Linked DNA regions of Paludisphaera borealis. The protein of the gene in region 2 interacts with the protein of the main gene of each other region in a pairwise test. Links are inferred from orthologs where the notes say so. Each region holds a gene or a part of one and is shown on either strand. Other genes may lie near its edges.

Region 1 (5,198 bases), 2.8 Mb from region 2 along the record:
CTTCGACGATGAGATCGAGGGCTCGGTCAAGAAGGTGACGGACAGCGACGGTCAGCGGACGGAGATACTCTGCAACAACTGCGGCGGGCATCTCGGCCACGTCTTCGTGGGGGAACAGTTCACGAAGAAGAACACGCGGCACTGCGTGAACTCGGTTTCCATGAGGTTCTACCCGCAGGGCGAGCCTCTGCCGGAACTGAAAAAGTGAGGCGAGGCCGCCATCGCCCCGGGGCAGTCGTCTCCTGATACGATTGATCGAATGAGTGAACTCCACGGTCGCACCACCCCGCGAACTCGCCGGCCTGCTCGTCGCTCATGATGATTTCGGGAAGACGGAGGCTCGGAAGCCCATCTTTCGCGAGGGTGCCCCTTGCCGAAGACCATCAATTCGGTTACTATTTCTAGCTTTCTTCAGACTCTCCCCGCCTGATTGCGATGACGGGCCCTCCCGGACTTCGATTCGGCGTTCCGGCTCCCCCTCCCTTCCCGCCCGAACCGTGAGACGATTCCCCCGATGATCCGTTTGGTCAACGCCCACAAGAAGTTCGGCAATCAGACGATTTACGACGGCATCGACGCCTCGATCATCCGCGGCGAGCGGATCGGTCTGCTCGGGAAGAACGGCGCGGGCAAGTCGACCCTGTTCAAGGTGTTGATGGGCCAGGAGTCGCTGGACTCCGGCGAACTGCTCCGCGACCGCAAGTGCTCGATCGGCTATCTCTCGCAGGAGATCCACCCGCTCCGCGAAGGGACGGTCTTCGAGAACATGTTGAACCACCTCGGCCCCTGGACCGAGGCCGATCTCCGGCTCAAGGAGGTCATGAAGGGGCTGGAAGCGGGCGACCCGCAAGCCCTGGACGGCTACGACGACGCGATGGAAGCGTTCGTAGCCGCCGGCGGCTACGAGATGGAGGCCCGCGCCAAGGCGATCCTGCTGGGCCTGGGGTTCTCGGTCGCCCAGCTCGACGCGCCGGTCGCCACCCTCTCGGGAGGCTGGGCGATGCGGTTGGCGCTCGGCGGCCTGCTCGCCTTCGATCACGACATCCTGCTCCTCGACGAGCCCACCAACCACCTCGACCTCCTCAGCGTCAAGTGGTTTGAGGAGTTCCTTCGCTCCTACCCCGGCGCGATCCTGATCACCTGCCACGACCGCGATTTCCTCGACCGGGTCATCACCAAAACGTTCGACCTGGAACTGGGCAAGCTCAACTCCTACACCGGCAACTATTCGGCCTACCTCCCGCAGAAGGAGCATCGGCTGGCGGTCCAGCAGGCGTCGTTCGACACGCAGCAGAAGAAGATCCGCCAGATGCAGGACTTCGTCGATCGCAACCGCGCCAACGCGGCGACCGCCGGGCGGGCCCAGAGCCGGCTCAAGGCAATGGACAAGATCGAGCGGATCGACGCGCCCCGGGCTGACAACTCCTCCGTCCGAATCCGTCTGCCCGAGCCGCGTCGGAGCGGCCAGGTCGTCGCCAAATTCGCCGACGTCACCTTCTCCTATGGTGCCAAGGTGGTCTATCGCGACCTCGCCCTGGAGATCGAGCGAGGCGACAAGGTGGTGCTGGTCGGGCCCAACGGTGCCGGCAAGACGACGCTCATGAAGCTGCTGGCGGGCGTCCACACGGCGACGCGGGGCGAGGCGGCGTTCGGCAGCAACGTCTTCGCCACCTACTTCGCCCAGCACCGGGTCGAAGCGCTGGACATGAAGGCGACCGTGATCGACAACCTGCGGGAAGTCCACCCCGGTGCCAGCGAAGGCGCCTTGAGGCAGATGCTCGGCGCGTTCCTCTTCTCGGGCGACTCCGTCGATAAGTCCGTCGGGTCGCTCTCCGGCGGTGAGAAGACCCGCCTCTGCCTGGCGCGAATCCTCACCGTCGCCCACAACTTCATCATGATGGACGAGCCGACCAACCATCTCGACATCGCCAGCCGCGACCTGCTCGAAGAAGCTCTGAATGAGTATTCGGGCTCGCTCTGCTTCATCTCGCACGACGAGCACTTCATCCGCGCCGTGGCGAACAAGGTGATCGAGGTCGAGTCGGGTAAGCTGACGGTCTATCCCTGCAACTACGAGAACTACCTCTACGCCAGGCTCAAGCGGCAAGAGGCCGACAGCCCCTTCGCCGTGCTCACGCGCAGGGTCAAGCCCAAGGCCGAGGACTCCCCCAACGGCGCCAAGCCCAGCGCCGGCCGCCGAACGTCTTCGGTCTCCTGAGCCGCAATGTCCGCGAGAGGACTCCCGAACGCTCTCGGCGTCCCTGTCGCCGACGTCGGCCCTGCTCCGATTGATGGAACACGGCCCCGTCGCCGCGACGACTCCCGAACATCTCGGCTTGTCCACGAAGCCGGTGCAGGTGCCGTTAGAAACGCGACGTCCCCGTTATCCCTTCCTTACTTACTCGGCCACGAGTGGAACGAGAGTGCGGAGCTTTTGGTCGCGGAGGTACAACCCGAGCCACGCGATAACGCCGATGATGACCGGCACGAAGAACATCCCGTCTTCGGCGTGGACGTGGGTCGCCACCGCGCCACCGAGGTAGGCGAGCATGAGGAGGCCGCCGAGGTAGCGGGTCTTCGGGAAGAGGTAGAGGACGAACAGAGTCAGCTCGATGACCCCAAGCGGCAGGGCGGAGGCGGCGGGGTAGTTCTTGGACCACTCCTCGATGAAGCCCTTGGGCTGTGCGATCTTGAAGAAGGCGCTGGGCAGAAACACGAGGGCGAGGATGCCCGAGAGCACCCAGCCGGTCACGAGCTGCCACTTGGGGATCGGATTCGTCATCATCTTCATCGCCCCAGAACGGTTCATTGCCGGGTTAATACGCAGCTTCTAACGCCCATTCGGACCAACTGCAAGACAGGTTCCCGGCCACGGACATCCAGCCCTTCTTGCCAATCTGGCGAAAATGCTCGACGACGTGCCTCTCCAGCGTCGTCCGCCCTTGCTCCCTGCCGCTCCCCGTTCCATACGGGATGCTGTGCGGGGAAAGGGGAAAAAGCGCAACTCAATCGACTAGCCTCCCCCGCCGCAACCTCGGCTGGGAGTACTCTTTAGGCGCCGAGGAAACCTCGGTAGGCTGGCCGGGCGTCTCAGCCTGAAGCCGAACCTTCCGGAGTGTTAGCCGTGCCCGACAATGCCGCCATCGTCCGCCAGTTCATCAACGAGGTCCTGAACCAGGGAGATGTCGACGGCGCCGGTCGGTTCGTGTGGGAGGACGTGGTTGAGCAGGTTCCCTTCCCAGGTCAGGGACCTGGGCTGACGGGCCTGCAGGACGTCCTGCGAGGCATGCGGTCGGCATTCCCCGATATGCACTGGACCGTCGAGGAGCAACTCGCCGACGGCGACAGCGTTCTTACCCGGTTCGTATGGACCGGAATGCATCAGGGGGAGTTCCTCGGCGTCCCGCCAACCGGACGACCAGTGACGGTTTGGGGAATGGTCATCGACCGACTGGTGGACGGGCGGATCAAGGACACCCGCATCCTCATGGACACCCTGGGTCTGATGATGCAGCTTGGGGCGATCCCGGGCTGAGCGTGAAGCAGAAGAACAGGGACTTAGCGCATTCTTGAAGCCTGGACGCTCCCGTGGAAGTTTCGAGGCATGCCAAGGACCGCTCGCGCCGCCGTCGGCGGCATGATCTATCACGCCCTGAATCGGGGAAACGGCCGCGCGGCCGTCTTCCATAAAAGCCGGAGGACTACGTCGCCTTCCGGCGGGCGATCGTCGACGCTCGCGAGCGGCTGCTGCTCGACGTTCTGGGCTACTGCCTCATGACCAACCATTTCCACCTGGTGCTGCGGCCCCACGGCGACGGCGACCTCGTCGAGCGCAACCCGCTACGGGCCGATCTGGTCGAGCGGGCCGAGGACTGGCGTTGGTCGAGCCTGCCCGATTGGATTCGGGGCGACCCTCTGCTGTGGCGCGGCGAGCCCCCGCTCCGCGACGCCGCTGTACAGGAGGTCGCAAGTCGATCAATCAGCACGTCTTGCGACAATGAGTCAGAACGGCCTGCGGCTTAAGTTCGTGCCATTCCGCTATGTCCCCCTTTTTTCTTTCAAGTCGATCAATCAGCACGTCTTGCGACAATGAGTCAGAACGGCCTGCGGCTTAAGTTCGTGCCATTCCGCTATGTCCCCCTTTTTTCTTTATGTCCCCCTTTTTTCTTCACACGTCGACGCTTCTCCTAGACTATCGATCGTCGCTATCTTGAAGCGATGGTTCTATGGTTGATATCGGCACGCTTCGCAAGGAGTCTGGCTAGTGTTCGCTCATCTAAGCGTTTGGTTCAGCCGTATCGTCGCCCTGTTCCGCGGCGCGGCTATCTTCATCAGCCATAAGACCGAGGACAAGGCCGAGGCGCAGGCCTTGATGGAGTTCCTTAAGACGATGCGCTTTCGAACGGTGTTCCTCGATAGCGACCGGGAGCAGGGCATACAGCCGGGAGAGCAATGGGAGCGGCGCATCGCCAAGCAACTCCGCCGTAGCCGGGCGGTTATCCTCCTCCTGACCGATTCGTCACGTAAATCGAACTGGTGCTTCGCCGAGGTCTTCCTTGCCAAGTCTTTGGGCAAGGCGATCATCCCCCTGCGGATCGGGCCCGTCCCCGCAGCCCCCGCGCCTGCGTTGGACAGCCTCGTCCAAGACTATCAGGTCTACGAATCGAAGGACTGGGATGCTGCCAAGGGCGACCTCGAGGCGGGCGTCAAGGCGAACAACATCGACCCTCGCGAGGATGTCCGGCAATTCGTCGTCTCCCTACCTTTCCTCGTTCCGGCCGCCTTGCTGGTGGCATTCGTATCCTACGCTGTATGGGATCGGCGAGCAGAGTCGTACGCCTCCGACGTGGTGAAAGAGTTGGCCGCTCTGACAGCGCCGGAGAAGATCCGGAATGCGTTCGCCAATGTGAAATCTAATCGTCCCCGCGTCATCTCACACGCGATCAAGTCGATAAACGACACCGTCGCCCGGCTGGACGACGAGGAGAGCAACCTCACCATCATGCGGCTCGAGGACCCGAACGCGGGCGACTTGAGCAAGATCCAGGTGAGCCGCGACGAGGATGCGAGGAAGGCGGCGAATCTCACCCTGGGCCTGCTGGCGTCCTTGGACTCTGTCGTGAGCGACGGGACTATCGATGCGGTCCTCGCGCGATTCAAGCTGAGGTCCGACGATCGGCTCCGCACGGCGGTTGTGA
Region 2 (8,064 bases):
TGATAGCCGCGAACCGGATGAATGAAAGTTGGTTGCGAAGCTAGATGCGGATAAAAGGTGGGACGACCGAGTCTTTGTCAAACCCGATCGTTGACGAGAAGTGGAGGATGGGGGATTTGAACCCCCGACCTCTTGCATGCCATGCAAGCGCTCTCCCAGCTGAGCTAATCCCCCGAACGTGATGCTGATGAATCTCGCTAAGATATTCATCGGCGTGTTTCACGTCGAACTGAAGACATATTACCGAGGAGACGAATCGGGTTCAATGTCGGTTTGGCGTTCTCCCGACAAAGAACCGAATTTTTTCGTGAGCCCCCCTCCGGTCAGCTATGAATCGCCCGCTTGTCGACGGCCAGGGCCGCTTCGCGGACGGCTTCGCTGAGGGTCGGGTGGGCGTGGCAGATGCGGGCGATATCCTCGGACGAGCCGGCGAACTCCATGACCGTGACGGCTTCGGAGATCAGGTCCGAGGCGCGGGGGCCGAGGATGTGGACGCCGAGCACGCGGTCGGTCTTGGCGTCGGCGAGGATCTTGACGAGCCCTTCGGTCTCGTCCATCGCCTTGGCCCGGCCGTTGGCGAGGAACGGGAACTTGCCGACTCGGTAGCCGACCCCCTGCTCCTTGAGTTGCTCCTCGGTCTGGCCCACGCTCGCCAGCTCGGGCCAGGTGTAGACGACGTTGGGGATCGTGTTGTAGTCGACGTGCCCCGACTTGCCGGCGAGGATCTCGGCGAACGCGACCCCCTCGTCCTCGGCCTTGTGGGCGAGCATCGGCCCGTCGATCAGGTCGCCGATCGCGGAGATCGTCGGCACGTTGGTGCGGAAACGGCCGTCGACCGCGACCTTGCCGGTGCGCGCGTCGACCGTCACGCCCGCCTTCGCCAGGTCGAGCCCTTCGCTGTACGCTCTCCGGCCGACGGCGACCAGGATCTTGTCGCAGGGGACCGAGAGCGTCTTGCCGTCCTTGGTCTGGGCGGTGACGGTCGCCTTGGCACCCTCGACCTTCGCGCCGGTGACCTTGGTTTCGAGGTGGAATTCGAGCCCCTGCTTGACCAGGCTCTTGTGGAGCAAGGCCCCCATCTCCAGGTCGGCCGTGGGGACGATCCGGGGCAGGAACTCGATGACCGTGACCTTCGCGCCGAGCCGCTTCCAGACCGAGCCCAGCTCCAGGCCGATGACGCCGCCGCCGATCACGACCAGGTGCTCGGGCACTTTGTCGAAGCAAAGGGCCTCGGTGGAACTGACGACGGTCTTGCCGTCGAACGGCAGGAAGGGAAGTGGAGTGGGCTCCGAGCCGGTGGCCAGGAGGATGTGGCCGGCTTCGAGGTCGACCGTCCCCCCTTCGTTCTTGGCGACCTGAAGGGTCGTCGGCGAGGTCAGCTTGGCCGCGCCGAAGATCGGCTCGATCTTGTTCTTGCGGAACAGGTAGCGGACGCCGTCGGTGAGGCCCTTGACGACTTCGTCTTTGCGCTTGAGCATCGCCGGGACGTCGAGGGCGAGGCTTCCCACCTTGATTCCGTGCTTGCTGAACCGCTCCTTCGCCAGGTGGTACAACTCGCTCGAATCGAGCAGCGCCTTGCTGGGGATGCAGCCGATGTTGAGGCAGGTCCCGCCCAGGTCCGACCGCTTCTCGACGCAGGCGACCTTCATGCCAAGCTGGGCCGCCCGGATCGCGGCCACATAGCCCCCGGGTCCCGCCCCGACGACCACCAAGTCGTACCGTTCCGCCACCGAATTCTCCTCATCGTGTTCGAAGGGATCTCGTAAGCCCGCCGCCGCGACGCGGTCGTTTCAGCCTCAGATCGACAGCAGCATGCGCTCGGGGTCTTCGAGGCAATCCTTGATCCGAACCAGGGCGCTGACGGCTTCGCGGCCGTCGATCAGCCGGTGGTCGTAGGAGAGCGCCAGGTACATCATCGGCCGGATCACGATCTGGTCGTCGACGACCACCGGACGCTTCTTGATCGCGTGCATGCCGAGGATGCCGCTCTGGGGAGGGTTGAGGATCGGGGTCGAGAGCAGCGAGCCGAAGACGCCGCCGTTGGTGATCGTGAACGTGCCGCCCTGGAGGTCGTCGACGCCGATCGTCCCCTTGCGGGCCTTGTCGGCGAATTCGCCGATGGCCTTCTCGATCCCAGCGAACGAGAGCGTGTCGGCGTCGCGGAGCACGGGCACCATCAGCCCGCGCTCGGTGCTGACCGCCACCCCGATGTTGAAGTAGTTCTGGTAGACGATCTCGTTCCCCTCGATCCGGGCGTTGACGGCCGGGAAGGCCTTGATCGCCTCGATCGTCGCCTTGACGAAGAACGACATGAAGCCCAGGGACACGCCGTGGGTCTTCTGGTACTTATCCTTGTACTTGGCGCGCAGGTCCATGACGCGGGACATGTCGACCTCGTTGAAGGTCGACAGGATGGCGGCGGTCTGCTGGACCTCGACCAGCCGCTGCGCGATCCGCTGCCGCAACCCGCTCATCCGCTGCCGGGTCTCGCGCTCGCCGCGCCCGGGGGCGACCGGAGCGGCCGGCTTGGCGACAGGGGCGGGGGGAGCGGCCGGGGCCGCTTGGGCCGGCTTCGTCGCCGCGCCTTGTTCGAGGTGTCCCAGCACGTCGCCCTTAGTGATCCGGCCGTCACGACCGGTGCCGGCGACCTGCGACGCGTCGACCCCTTCCTCGGCGACGATCCGACGGACGGACGGGGCGAGCGTCGCCGTCGAGCCGCCGGCGGCGTTCGCGGCCGCGGGCTTCGCGGCGGCCGACTCGGCGAGGACGACGGCCTTGGCGGCCGACGCGGGGGCACCCGACGGATCGATCGTGCCGATGTTCGCGCCGATGGCGACGACGTCCCCCTCGGCCGCGCCGACCTTGAGCACGCCCGACGCCGGCGCGGGGACGATGTTGGTCGCCTTGTCGGTCTCCAGCTCGAACAGGGGGTCGCCGGCTTTCACCTGCGAGCCGTCGGCGACGAGCCAACGCGAGAGAATTCCTTCCGAGATCGATTCACCAACCCCTGGAACGCTAATCGAAACAGCGGACATCTTCAGCTCACTCCTTGCCGTAGGCCGGCGGCGGCCAGCGCGCGGACGGGGGTTGCGGTGACGAGATGGGGGACCGCGGCGCCGACCACGGCCGCCTCGACCAGTTCGGACTGCTCGCGGTCGTGAACCAACTTCGAGCCCGTGGCCGGGCTGGCGCTCGCGTCTCGGCCGACGTACTGGAACGGAACTCCCATCAGCTCCGCCAACCGAGGCGCGACGAAAGTCCAAGCGCCCATGTTCTGCGACTCTTCCTGAACCCAGACCCACTCGCGAACCGCCGGATAGCGGTCGAAGATCCGCTTCAGCTCGTCGGCCGGCCAGGGGTAGGGCTGCTCCAGCCGGACGATGGCGACCTCGCGTTCCTTGCCGACTTCTTGGCGCTTGGCCACGAGGTCGTAATAGACCTTGCCCGAGCAGAGCAACAGCCGCCGGGCGCGATCGGGCGAGTCGGGATCGTCGAGCACGTCGTGATATTGACCGACGACCAGTTGATCGACGGGCGAGACCGCCGCCTTGTGCCGCAAGAGGCTCTTGGGCGTCATCACCACCAGCGGCTTGCGGAAGTTGCGCCGGACTTGCCGCCGCAGCAGGTGGAAATACTGGGCCGGCGTCGAGGGGACGGCGACCTGGATGTTCTCCTCGGCGCAGAGCTGGAGGTAACGCTCGAGACGGGCGCTGGAGTGCTCGGGCCCCTGCCCTTCGTAGCCGTGAGGAAGGAGCATGACCAGGCCGCTGCCGCGTCCCCACTTCGATGCGGCCGAGGCGATGAACTGGTCGATGATGACCTGGGCGCCGTTGGCGAAGTCGCCGAACTGGGCCTCCCACATGATGAGCATGAACGGCTCGTCAAGCGAGTAGCCGTAGTCGAAGCCGAGCACGGCGGCCTCGGACAGAAAACTGTCGTAGACGCAGAACTGCGCCTGGCCGGCGGCGACGTTGTTGAGCGGAATCCAGGGCTGGCCGGTGTGCTGGTCGATCAAGACCGCGTGCCGCTGGCTGAACGTGCCCCGGCGGCTGTCCTGACCGCTCAGGCGGACCGGCGTGTCTTCGACCAGCAGCGAGCCGAACGCCAGGCTCTCGGCGAACGCCCAGTCGACCGCGCCCCGCTCCTGCATGGTTTTGACCCGAGCCTGGAAGATCCGGGTCAGCTTGTGATTGGCGGTGAAGCCTTCGGGGGGGTTGGCGGGGACGGCCGTGATCGCTTCGAGCTTCTCGTACGAGACCCCGGTGTCGACCGGCTCGAACGAGAACGTCGGCGTCAGATCGGCCCACGGCCCCGACGAGTACCCGGGGGGGACGACGCGCGGTTCGATCCCGCGGACCTTCACCTCCTCGAACACTTCCTGCATCTTCTCGGCGAACGTCTCGGCGATGGTCTCGGCCTCTTGGCTCGAAAGCTCGCCCGCCATCACCAGTTGCTCGGTGTACAGCTCGCGGATGCTGATCCGGTTGCGGATCTTCTCGTACATGATCGGCTGGGTGAACCCCGGCTCGTCCCCCTCGTTGTGGCCGTGGCGCCGGTAGCAGACCATGTCGATCACCACGTCCTGGCCGAAGGTCTGGCGGAAGTCCATCGCCAGCTCGGCGACGAAGACGACCGCCTCGGGGTCCTCGCCGTTGACGTGGAAGATCGGCACTTCGATCATCTTCGCGACGTCGGTGCAGTAGCGGGTCGACCGGGCGTCGGCGGGCGAGGTGGTGAAGCCGATCTGGTTGTTGACCACGATGTGGACCGTGCCGCCGGTCCGGTAACCGTGAAGCTGCGAGAGGTTGAGCGTCTCGGCGACCAGCCCCTGGCCGGCGAACGCCGCGTCGCCGTGGATCAGGATCGGCACCCCGAGTTTGCGGGCCGTGTCCTTGTTGCGCCTCTGCTTGGCCCGCATCCGCCCCTCGACGACCGGGTTGACCGCCTCAAGATGGCTGGGGTTGGGGGTGAGCGTCAGGTGGACCGTGTGCTTGTCCTGGGTCACGTGGTCGGCCGAGAAGCCCAGGTGGTACTTGACGTCGCCGTCGCCGGCGACGGTCTCGGGCATGTTGCCCTCGAATTCGCTGAAGATCAGGCCGTACGGCTTGTGGAGGATGTTCGCCAGCACGTTGAGCCGCCCCCGGTGGGGCATCCCCATGACGATTTCGAGCACCCCGTAGCCGGCCGCGCGCTCGATGAGGGAGTCGAGCAGCGGGATCAGCATCTCCCCCCCTTCGAGCGAGAACCGCTTCTGCCCCACGTAGTTCTTGTGGAGGAAGGTCTCGAACAGCTCGGCGGCGTTCAGCTTGTAGACGATCCGCCGCTTCTTCTTGAGGTCGAACCGGGGGTGGTTGCGGATCGGCTCCATCCGATCCAGCAGCCAGCGGCGCACCTCCATGTTGCGGATGTGCATGAACTCGACGCCGATGGTCCGGCAGTACGTCTCGCGAAGGATCGCCAGCAGCTCGCGGAGCGTGCAGTGGTCGTGGTCGGCGAGCTTGGAGTAGAACACCTGATCCATGTCGGCCGCGGACAGGCCGAAGGCGGCAAGGTCGAGCTGCTCGTCGGACTGCCGCCGCGGGGTGAGCTTGAGGGGGTCGAGGTCGGCCAGCGTGTGGCCCAGCTCGCGGTAGGCGTCGACCAGGCGGGTCACACCCTTGACCGCCTCCTGGGCCGGAGGAGGTCCGGCACCGAACGCGGCGGCCTCGGTTTTCAGCGGCGTCTTGCCGAGCTCGTAACCCTCGAAGAAACTGCGCCACGACTCGTCGACCGAGTCAGGATCAGTCAGCCACCGCTGGTGGTAGTCTTCGACCAGGCCCAGGTTCGCTCGGCTCGCGACCGACGTGCGTGTCATCGAAATGGATCTCCTGGCTGATCCCGGCCTCAAGGCCCCGGGACGAGCCGCGGACTTGACGTAAGAAAGACGAACGGGCGGAGGAGGGCCGACCCGCGTTGCCGGCCCCCCTCCGCCTGTCCGTTGATTCGGCGACTCCCCGATCCGAACGGCGCGCGCCGCCCATCTCAGTACTATAGACGGCTACGGACCCGTTGCGCGTTTGAGACACACGCTCAATCGGTTGATTTCGCCGTCGCTGCATCACTTCCGGCGGCTCCGTCGCCTCGGCGTCATAGTCGCTCGATCCAAGATCGGTTCGCGAACTTCTCGGCGAGTAGACTTTCGAGGAGATCTTGGGGAACATCCGACGTCGCAGTGAGAAGAGAGGAGGGTGACCACGTCGAGCGGATCAAATCGCATAAGATTGTACGAGAAATCGGCAGATTCATCAAGAAATCCTCGTGCGATCTCCCCCGCCGATACGTCGGCTGCCGGCCGGGAAGACGCAAGTACCGATCAATACGGTGGATAGGAAGATCGTAGAGGATCGACGCGTGGACCAGAATCCAGTTCTTGAGCCGCCGCTGGGCGCTCCCCGCGAACTTCCTGCCGCCGACCGTCAGGTCGCCCGAGCCGCAAACCTCGACGGCCGCCCCGCCGACCCGGATTCCCGCCGCGATCCGTTCCAGCACCGAACTCTGCGCCCCGTCCACCGTCGCCAGCGCGGGGTTGGCGGCGATCGGCAGGACGAGCGTGACGTTCAACGCCCCCGGACCGATCAAGACCGAGCCCCCGCCGCTCGACCGCCTCGCGATCGGCACGCCGTCCGCGACGCACCGCTCGACCTGGACGTCGGCGTCGATCCGCCGCGACGCGCCGAGCACCACGGCCGAGCCCGGCTGTTCCCAGAACCTCAACACCGCCTTGCCGTTGCGCTCGTCGGCGGCGACCAGCAGCGCCTCGTCGACCGCCAGGTTCTCCTCGACGGTCGGCAGCGTCAGGTCGAGCCAGCCGACGTCGACCCTCCAGTCGGTTGAACCACTCACCTCGGGACTCCCCTTCCGCTCCATGCCACCGCGGTTCCCCCCGTCGGACGGGACCGCGCCGAAGTCTATCATTCGACCGGACAGGGCGGTAAGGCGAAAAGGGGGAATCAGAGCAGTCTGAAAATGGGGATCGCGGTCGCCCGGGCACGATACAAGCCCGAAGCGCCAGCGAGTGCATTCCCGAGCCGAGCACCGGAGAACATGCACTCGCTGGCGCTTCGGGTTTGTATCGGGGCATGACCTCGCGGGAGTATTTTCAGAGCAGCTCGAAGCGCCAGCGCGTGCCTTCCCAGCGATCGTGCTGAATCAGCCGACGCCGAAACCATGCACTCGCTGGCGCTTCGGGCTTGTATTATTCGGGGGTGGCACGGGCTCGAACCGAACCGGACCGAACCGAACTCGTGGCCCCTCGCCTCAGAACTTCTCGTCGGCGTCGACGCGGAAGACCTGGTGGCACTCGGTGCAGGTCTTGTTGATCGTATTGAGCTGGTCCTTGGCGTCTTTCTGGGTCGACTCGCTCTTGGCGACGAGGTCGGCGAGCTTCTGCGACTCCTTGCCCCAGAGGTCCATCAGTTCGTCCCACTTCTTCTGCGGGTCGGCCTCGCCCTTGGCGGACTTGACGACCTCGTTGTGGGGCTTGGCCTCTTTGGCCTGCTTCACCCAATCCTTGGCGGCCTTCTCGATCTCCGCCTGCGACTTCTTGTACGCAGCGACGTTGCGCGTGCCCTTGGTGATCGTGGTCTTGTTCTTCTGGACCTTCTCCATGAGCTTGCCGAGTTCAGTTTCCTTCTCGTCGGCGGCGAACGTCAGGGCGGTCATACCCATGCCCAACCCGAGGGCGAGGCCCACGGCCAAACCAAACCACTTGCGGTTCATGATTGAGAAACTCCTGTGCGGAATCGGGAGCATGCTTGCGGAGTAAGGAAAAAACGGGCGGGTCCGATTGGTCGACCGAAACCTCGCAGTTCGGTCCGGGGAACCTTAATCTATCCCCATCGTCGGGTTCGATCAAGGAGTTGAGTCTCATGCGAACCCTCGGCCCGACGGCGATTGCATCTTGTCGGCGTCGGCGTTGGTCGGCGATGATTCTTGAATGCCGTTGTCTCTGGAATCCCGATTTTCCCCTCCTTGCGGACGGATATGAGCGAGCCACTGGATTATCGATCGGCCGGCGTCGACCTG

Evidence for each region.
Region 1: the proteins of BSF38_RS22015 (region 2) and BSF38_RS11125 interact in binary tests that used the Escherichia coli proteins (3 or more experiments, as listed by UniProt). The link is inferred for Paludisphaera borealis from one-to-one orthologs.

What each region holds. Positions count from the first base shown.
Region 1 is NZ_CP019082.1:2,874,638-2,879,835, forward strand. Bases 1-2,866 are described here. They hold BSF38_RS11125 (ABC-F family ATP-binding cassette domain-containing protein), read left to right. Parts: upstream 1-514; coding sequence 515-2,218; downstream 2,219-2,866. Other genes in these bases: BSF38_RS11120 (methionine-R-sulfoxide reductase), read left to right, coding at 1-208; BSF38_RS11130 (DoxX family protein), read right to left, coding at 2,399-2,785. Outside these bases: BSF38_RS11135 (ester cyclase), read left to right, coding at 3,125-3,535; BSF38_RS11140 (hypothetical protein), read left to right, coding at 3,775-4,023; BSF38_RS11145 (SUMF1/EgtB/PvdO family nonheme iron enzyme), read left to right, coding at 4,265-5,198. UniProt on the Escherichia coli protein: Genetic data indicate it may be involved in ribosome assembly or function.
Region 2 is NZ_CP019082.1:5,709,733-5,717,796, reverse strand. What follows is about bases 2,838-6,235. They hold BSF38_RS22015 (2-oxoglutarate dehydrogenase E1 component), read right to left. Parts: upstream 5,855-6,235; coding sequence 3,038-5,854; downstream 2,838-3,037. Other genes in these bases: BSF38_RS22010 (lipoate--protein ligase family protein), read right to left, coding at 6,127-6,235; odhB (2-oxoglutarate dehydrogenase complex dihydrolipoyllysine-residue succinyltransferase), read right to left, coding at 2,838-3,035. Outside these bases: lpdA (dihydrolipoyl dehydrogenase), read right to left, coding at 324-1,730; more of odhB, read right to left, coding at 1,797-2,837; more of BSF38_RS22010, read right to left, coding at 6,236-6,882; BSF38_RS22005 (cytochrome c), read right to left, coding at 7,297-7,758; purM (phosphoribosylformylglycinamidine cyclo-ligase), read left to right, coding at 8,023-8,064. UniProt on the Escherichia coli protein: E1 component of the 2-oxoglutarate dehydrogenase (OGDH) complex which catalyzes the decarboxylation of 2-oxoglutarate, the first step in the conversion of 2-oxoglutarate to succinyl-CoA and CO(2).